Regions from separate parts of the Ilumatobacter fluminis genome, predicted to be linked through region 1. Evidence: predicted binding sites of a transcription regulator. Region 1 holds the regulator's gene; the other holds the start of a gene.
What was found. Region 1 encodes LexA, which represses DNA repair genes until DNA is damaged. Its sites were predicted from a motif close to CGAACNNNNGTTCG; they were not measured.

Region 1 (4,082 bases):
CGCCGAGATCGCCCAGCGACTCGGCGTTGACTGAAAGGCCACACATGCCCAAGGGAGGACACGGACGCGGCGTCATCGCGGCGATCGGTTTGCTGGTGCTGTGCGCCGGACTCGTCGGCGGAGGTGTCCTCTGGGTCCTCGCCGACCGCGAGCCGGAATCGGCAGCGGAGTCGTTCGCTCGTGCCGTCACCGGCTGCACGACCACGCTGACGTTCGGTGAGCCGGGCGAGTTCTACGTGTTCGAGGAACTGTCCGGCATCGTCGCCCCGGTCGACGGGTGCCAGCCGAGCACTCTGCCCGGACGGCCGTTCACCTTCACGGTGACGACCACGACCGGGGTCGAGGTGCCCCGGGTCGCCGACGACGGCGTCTCGTACGACCTCGACGTCGGCAGTGGCACCTCGGTGGCTCGGATCACGATCCCCGAACCCGGCGAGTACCGCATCAGCGTCCTGGGTGCCGATCCGGCGATCGTCGCCGCGATCGGTGGCGACCCGCAGGACGGCGTCGAACAGTTGCGACAGGGAGCGATCGCCGCCGTGGCGGGCGGACTCGTGCTCGGCGGTTTCCTGCTGTGGCTGTCGGCACGTCGGTCGAAGAAGGCAGCGACCTTCACGGGGCTCGCCGATCCCGGTTGGGGCGTGACCGAACGCGACCACGCCCGGCGCGCCGAGACCCAGAACGGATCGTGGCCGCCCGCGTCGCCCGACGTCCGCCAGGTTCCGGTCAATCCCATGGCGCCGGACGAGCGACGGGTCGCCGAGCCGTGGTCGGCTCCCGACGCCGAGACGACCGCACCGCCGCTGGTCGTGCCGACCCCCGACGTCGACTCGCCGTCGACCGAGTCGGCAGCGACGCCACGCCCGGACCCTTCGGCAGTCTCGCCGGGATCGCCATCGGCGCCCGCTCCGGCGCCGGATTCATCGTCGGCCGTTGCCTGGCCGAGCGATCTCGAACCGTCGCCCGAACGCGACGACGCCGACGTGTCGTCGTCGAGTGACGACGACACGTCGGCGTGATGGTGAGCGCCGTCGGTCGGCGGCCGCCGATCAGAGGCGGCGCATGACGGTCACGACCCGGCCGTAGATCGTGACCTCGTCGGGCCCGAACACCATCGGGTCCATCGTGGAGTTGGCGGGTACCAGGACGACCTGATCGCCCTCGCGGCGGTAGGTCTTGACCGTGGCCTCGTCGCCGGGGATGCCGGCGACGACGATCTCGCCGTTGCTCGCCGTCGACTGCTGCGCCGCGATCACGAAGTCGCCGTCGAGGATGCCGGCGTCGATCATCGACTCGCCGCGGACCCGGAGCATGAACAGTTCGCCATCGCCGGTGAAGTCGGTCGGGACCGGGAACAGTTCTTCGACGTTTTCCTGGGCGAGCACGTCGGTGCCGGCGGCGACGTCGCCGACGAGCGGCACGTGACGGACCGGTCGCCGCTCCATCGCCACACCGGAGTTCGGATCCCACCGCACCTCGATCGCACGGGGCTTGGTGGGGTCGCGGCGCAGGTACCCCATCTTGGTGAGGGTGTTGAGGTGGCTGTGCACCGTGGACGGTGAGGTGAGGCCGACCGCCTCGCCGATCTCGCGGACCGACGGCGGAAAGCCGCGGTCGCGGGTCTGGGACTCGATGAACTCGAGAATCTCTCGTTGACGACGACTGATCGCTTTTTCGGCCATGGTGACATCGTACAGACGTTCGCCGACCAGGTCAAACACCCGTTCGTCGGACAGGTGTTCCGAATCGCGCACCCGTTCGTCGAACAAATGTCCGTTTTCGGGTTGACGAGCGAACGGTCGTTCGGGTACAACTGTTCGACGTACAGTCGTTCGGTCACCCGGCCGGGCGCCTGAGCAGCACCACCAGCACCACCACCGAGCACTGGATCGTCAGTTGGGAGACGAGATGAGCGCCACGATCAGCCTGCAGCACACGACACGAGCCCCGCAGCGGGGTCGCACCCACGGCGGTGACTCGTCGACGGTTCCCGCCGTCGAGCGCCGTCCGGCTCGCCGCCGTGTCAGCGAGGCCACGTATCGCCGGCGCCGAGCCGTCGTCGGAACCGCCCTGGCCGCGTTCGTCGCGGTGGGCGCTGTCACGACGTACGACGTGCTGGCCGGCTCCGGCGGCGTACCTGCCTCCGCTGCCGTGAGCCAGCCGGCACGAAGCTCCGTCGTCGCCCAGCCGGGCGCCTCGCTGTGGACGATCGCCCAGGAACACCGTGGCGAGATCTCGCTCGTCAAGTACGTCGACAAACTGGTCGCCCTGAACGGCGGCGCCACGATCCACGTCGGCCAGATCGTCGTCCTGCCCTGATCTCGCCGAACTGCCGTGCCGAACCGCTGAGCCGAGCTGCTGAAGCGTCACTGAGTGATCGCCGAACGGGCGGCGGTCGGCTCGAGGATCGTCGGGGTGAGCGCGGCGTCGCCGCAGTAACCTCGACCGGGTGCACTGTCCGTCCTGTCACGCCGACGACACCAAGGTCGTCGATTCGCGCCTGGCGGCCGAGGGGTCGGCGATCCGCCGTCGTCGTCAGTGTCTCGGGTGTGGCTACCGCTTTACGACCTACGAACGGGTCGAAGAGCTGCCGCTCGTCGTGACCAAGTCGGACGGTACGACGCAGCCGTTCGACCGCGACAAGATCGTCCACGGTCTGCGGGCGGCGACGAAGGGCCGGAGTGTCGACGACATCACGATCGCCGAGCTCGCCAGCGCCGTCGAGGACGAGCTCCGACTCGACGGTGGTGAGGTCACCAGCAGCCGGATCGGGCTCGCCGTGCTCGAGCGGCTCCGAGTCGTCGACGAGGTCGCCTACATGCGTTTCGCCTCGGTGTACAAGAACTTCGACGGCGCCGCCGACTTCCAGAGCGAACTCGAGCTGCTCAAGAAGCTCTCCTGACGCCGGCGCCGGTCGCCGCGCCGATCAGTCGCGTCGCCGCACCCAGCGGGTGAACAGATAGCCCTCGTCGTCGAGCAGCACGTGCGCCGGCTCGTACCCGAGGCCCCGTTCCGGAGCGCCTGATGTCAGCCGTGCGGCATCGCCACCGACGACGTGGGGCGACACCGTCAGGCAGATCTCGTCGACGAGATCGGCGGCGGCGAGCGCCCCGTTGAGCGTCGGCCCGCCTTCGGCCTGGACGTGGGTGACGCCGGGGATCAGGTGGGGGATGCGTTCGACGGCCGCCACGAGATCGACCTCGCGACCGCCCGTCCGCAGGGTGTCGACGCCGCTCGGGATCTCGGCGTGCTCGTTCGTGATCACGAATCCGGCGCCCGAGGTGAACAGTGGCGACGTCGCATCGATGCGGCCGCTGTTCGTCACGACGCCGATCCGCAGGTCGGGACGCTTCGGCGGGCCGTAGCCCTCGCCGGCCGCGGTCGCTGCGCCGACGATGACGACGTCGACGACGGTCCGCATCGTCGCCAGTACGGCCCGGTCGTTGGCGTTGCCGAGGCCGCCGGATGCGCCGTCGAGTGCGATCGAGCCGTCGAGGCTCGCCACCATGCACACCGTGACCCACGGCCGGTCGGCCGGCCGTGGCCGATCGACGCCGTACTCGTCGACGACCGTGGTCGTGCCGACGGGGTCGGGGGAGAGGCGGCGGATCGCGGGTGCTGCATCGGAGGGCACGAACGAATCTTGCCACTCGGCACCCGCTGCACACCTCGCCGTGCGCCCGTGGCCGAGCGAAGCGACATCCCGGCTGCACGCTGTTCGCGCGCCTGCTGCTCGCCGGGGCGGTGGGGCGGCTGTGGACAACCCGGCGTCGTCCACAGCGGTGTGCACAGGAAGAACCGGCAATTCACACCGTTGTCCCCTTCCGTTCCACAATGGGACACCCGTAGGGTTGCCCCTCGTGCCGGTGGTGGTGCGATGCGCGGATGACGAAGCCGCACGGTTCGGAGGTTGGCCGAGTTGGGGTCGGACGAACGGTGTGAATGGGGTCAGCCACGATCCTGAACCTGCGTATCGCATCACCCTCCGGGACGACCTGGATCGAGTCGCCCACGCCCGGGCGGTCGACGCCGACGACGCCGGATCGGCGCGGGACTGCTTCGGCCCGCGATGCGATCGCGAA
Region 2 (4,082 bases), 480 kb from region 1:
GCGGAGGAGGAGACGGGTCTCGCCGTGTCGTTCACCGACGTCGGCGACCGTGACGGCTGGGCCGGTGTGCCGCACCTCGTCCACGTCGATGTGCACGCCGGCGGGCGAGGTCACACCCACCTCGACCTGCGCTACGTGGTCGACGGTGGCGATGCCGACCCGAACCCGCCCGAAGGCGAGAGTCAGGAGATCGAATGGCTCGACTGGCCCGCCGCCATCGAACGCGCCTCCGACGACCGCCTCACGGCGCTGCTCCGCACCCTCGCCCCGTCGTAGCCGAGGCCGCCCGGCCGGGTCAGGATTCGGAGAGCGTCGCCGGCATGTCGCCGGCAGCGGTCAGGAGCGTCCACCCCTGCTCACCGGGGACGTAGGAGCCCACCGGGTACACCGCATCGCCCTCGCACCGGTAGGCGAACGCAACCTGTGCGTAGCCGATGTCGGCCGACGGTGTGGCGGACACGATTGCGTAGCCGTCGCTCGCCCACGACCGGTCGACCGCCCACCGGGTGTCGGGATGGTCGGGGAACGACGCGCTCGCGACCTCGGGCGTGTGGGCGGCGGCTTCGGCGAGCGAACCCGGCGTCGGCGGATCGCCCGGCGCCGCGAGGTCGTGAAAGTGGAGTCCCTGCTCGCGGTTGACGACAGCGACCTCTGCGACTTTCCAGAATGCGTCCTTCGCCTTGTCGAAAATGCCCATTGGCGTCTCTCCTCACGGGTGCTGATGCATGATGCGGGCCTTCTCGGCCGCGAATTCGTCGTCGGTCAGGACCCCGTCGGCGTGGAGCGCGGCTGCCCGCTCGAGGAGCGTGAGCCGGTCATCGGCCGTGTTCGGCGATGCGGTGTCGGGTGTGGTGTCGTGTCTGGTGCCGTGTGTGGCGTCGATGCCGCCGGCGTCGATGATTGCCTGGGCCTGTGCGTCGATGAGGCTCTGGCGTGTCGGGGCCGTGTCCCAGTCGATCTCCCACCTTTTCGGGTTGCCGCGATCGACGGTGACCGGGAGGACCATGCCGGCCTGTGGGATGTTGACGCGTTTGACCATCATCCCGGTGTCGATCTGCTGCGGTGCGACGCCCGGTGCCTCGATCAGCAGTTGCAGTCGGATCCGCATGATTCGGCCCTGACTCTCGGTCGGGACGCCGACGCCGAGGACCTGAGCGTGTCCTGCGACCGGGTCCTTGATCTTCTTGCCGAACATGGGCAGCAGTGTGACAGCGATCCTTCGGGTGCGATTCGGGCGCACCTGGGGTGGCTCAGAGGGGGAAGCGTCGGCGGATCCAGTCGGCGTAGACGGGGTCGACGACGCGCCAGGCGTTGCCGGCGCGCATGATCTCGCCCTGGTCGACCAGGCGGTCGCGGCTCGATTGGCCCGATCCGGCGGTGAGGCCGATCACCGCTGCCGCGGCACCGAAGATCGGCTCTCCGTTCGACACCAGGCGGAGCAGTTTCTGGTCGTTGGCCTGACTGTGGGCGAACAGGGTCTCGTTGGCCATGTCGGTCTGGCGGCGGACGTGGTCGAGCGCGATGCCCCACAGATCGGCCCGGAACGGCTCGTCGGGCACGGCGTGTCGCCATGCGGCGTCGGCGAGCTGCATCGACCGTTGGGGGTGGCCGCCGGTGAACTCGATCAGTGACGACGCCAGGTTGCCCGGGTCGCGGTCGGTCGACCGGAAGCCGTGGTCGACGATCTGCCGCAGCGCACGGGGTGTGAGCGGTCCGACGTCGACGAGCTCGGCCTGGCCGTAGAACGGTCGGGCGACGTCGGTGAACATCGCCCGCATCAGCGACAGCTGCGATCCGGCGAAGATCAGCCCGACGTCGCGGACGTGGTGCTGCAACTTGGTGCGGAGCAGGCCCGCCGCGCCGTCGACCCGGTCGATGCCGCCGAACTCGTCGAACACCACGAGCATCGGCGTGTTCTGGGCAGCGGTCACGAGCCCGTCGAGCAGGTGGTGGACGACGGCGAGGGCGTCGGGCTGGTCGCTGCCGCGACGGCTGAACATCAGCTTCACGAACCCGAGGTTGATCTCGCCGGCGGAGATGAAGTGATGGAGCCGGTCGAGTGCCGGGCCGCGCACCGACGCCAGTGCGTGATCGAGCCGGACGGCGAGATCGGCGGTGGACGACACCTCGTACAGGTCGACGTGGACGACGGTGGTGCCGGCGTCCTCGAGCTCGGCGCCGACCCGGTGCAGGATGCTGGTCTTGCCGAATCGGCGCGGGCCGAGCAGGGCGGTGACCCGGCGTGCCGTGACCCGCTCGATCAGGTCGCCGACGAGATCGTCGCGACCCTGCACGTGGCGGGCGTCGAGCGGGCCCTGGAACGGGAACGGCGATTCCTCCATGTCCCAACTGTACGCACAGGGGTAGGCGACAGCTACGTCGTGAAGTAGGTAATCGCTACGTTCTCACGTACCTGTTCCTCCGTGAGCAGGCAGGTTGCGGTCGGCGAACATTTGTTCGATACTCGCGACCTTGGGTTTCAACAATCCGTCGTGGAGCTGGAACGAGCTCGAAGCCGAGCTGTCCGGGCGCAACGCCCAGTTGCGTCGCGACGGTCGCGCCCCCGGCTCGCTGTCGTGGAACGCCGGCGGCGACTCGCCCGCCTGGGGTCGCAAGCGCCAGGCGTTCGAACCCTCCCTGACCAGGGTGGCGGGCGCCGTCCCCTACGCCGAGTTGCACTGTCACTCGAACTACTCGTTCCTCGACGGGGCGTCGCACCCCGAGGAGCTGGCGACCGAAGCCGCCCGGCTCGGGCTCGAGGCGCTCGCCCTCACCGACCACGACGGGTTCTACGGGGTCGTCCGCTACGCCGAGGCGGCACGTGCGGTCGGGCTGCCGACCGTGTTCGGGGCCGAGATCACCCTCACACCGGGCCTCGGCGTCGACCAGCACGTCGCCCGTGCCGAGAGCGACACCTTGTTCCAGGTCGACACCGGTGAACTGCCCGACGCCCACGCGCCCGACCCGCACGGCACCCACCTGCTCGTGTTGGCCGACGGGCCGACCGGCTACGCCCGGCTGGCACGTGCGTTGAGCAACGGCCACCTGGCGGGGGAGAAGGGGGCACCGCAGTTCACCTTCGCGGACGTCGCCGACCAGGTCGCCGGCAACTCGTGGGTGCTCACCGGCTGCCGCAAGGGGGCCGTGCCGGAGGCGCTCGTCGACGCGGGCCCGGCGGCGGCGCGACGCGAACTCGAACGGTTGGTGAGCGCGTTCGGGCGCGATCGGGTCCTCGTCGAACTGTGGGACCACGGCGACCCGCTCGACACCGCCCGCAACGACGCCCTGGCCGAACTCGCCCATCGGGTCGGGGTCGAGTGCGTGGCGACCAACAACGTCCACTACGCCACCCCGTCGCAGCGCAAGCTGGCGACCGCCATCGCCGCCGTGCGCGCCCGGCGCAGCATGGACGAACTCGACGCCTGGCTGCCCGCCTGTTCGGGAGCCCACCTGCGATCGGGCGCCGAACAGCTCAGCCGGTTCGCCCGCTACCCGGGCGTCGTCGAACTCGCCGCCGAGATCGGCCGGGCCGCCGCGTTCGACCTGTCGCTCGTCGCGCCCGACCTGCCGCCGTTCCCGTGCCCGACGGTCGACGGACGGCAGCTCACCGAGATGGAGTACCTCCGCCACATCGCCGAAGAGGGCGGCCGACGGATGTACGGCGAGCGACCGGCACCCGCCTCCGTGGCGAACGGAATGATCGTGGAGGACCTGAGCCGACGGGCACGGGCCTGGCAGACGATCGACCGCGAACTCGACATCGTCGAACAGCTCGGCTTCCCCGGCTACTTCCTCGTGGTGTGGGACCTCGTCGAGTTCTGCCGTCGCAACGACATCTACTGCCAGGGCCGGGGGAGTGCCGCCAACTCGGCGGTCTGCTACGCCCTCGGCATCACCAAGGCCGACGCCGTCTCGCTCGGCCTGCTGTTCGAACGGTTCCTGTCCCCGGAACGCGACGGCCCGCCCGACATCGACATCGACATCGAGAGCGATCGCCGCGAGGAGGTGATCCAGTACGTGTACGAGCGCTACGGACGCCACCACACGGCCCAGGTCGCCAACGTCATCACGTACCGCGCCCG

Region 2: the regulator LexA is predicted to act here: its motif matches at 2,447-2,460, upstream of BDK89_RS15785 (error-prone DNA polymerase).

The regions. Positions count from the first base shown of each region.
Region 1 covers NZ_SOAU01000001.1:3,010,011-3,014,092, reverse strand. Annotated here, with positions in the region: gene BDK89_RS13645 (aminotransferase class I/II-fold pyridoxal phosphate-dependent enzyme) at 1-34, shown strand, start outside; gene BDK89_RS13640 (hypothetical protein) at 45-1,019, shown strand; gene lexA (transcriptional repressor LexA) at 1,050-1,682, opposite strand; gene BDK89_RS13630 (LysM peptidoglycan-binding domain-containing protein) at 1,909-2,319, shown strand; gene nrdR (transcriptional regulator NrdR) at 2,450-2,902, shown strand; gene BDK89_RS13620 (dihydrofolate reductase family protein) at 2,927-3,634, opposite strand.
Region 2 covers NZ_SOAU01000001.1:3,489,324-3,493,405, reverse strand. Annotated here, with positions in the region: gene BDK89_RS21845 (NUDIX domain-containing protein) at 1-276, shown strand, start outside; gene BDK89_RS15800 (hypothetical protein) at 296-697, opposite strand; gene BDK89_RS15795 (SHOCT domain-containing protein) at 710-1,195, opposite strand; gene BDK89_RS15790 (AAA family ATPase) at 1,251-2,342, opposite strand; gene BDK89_RS15785 (error-prone DNA polymerase) at 2,473-4,082, shown strand, end outside.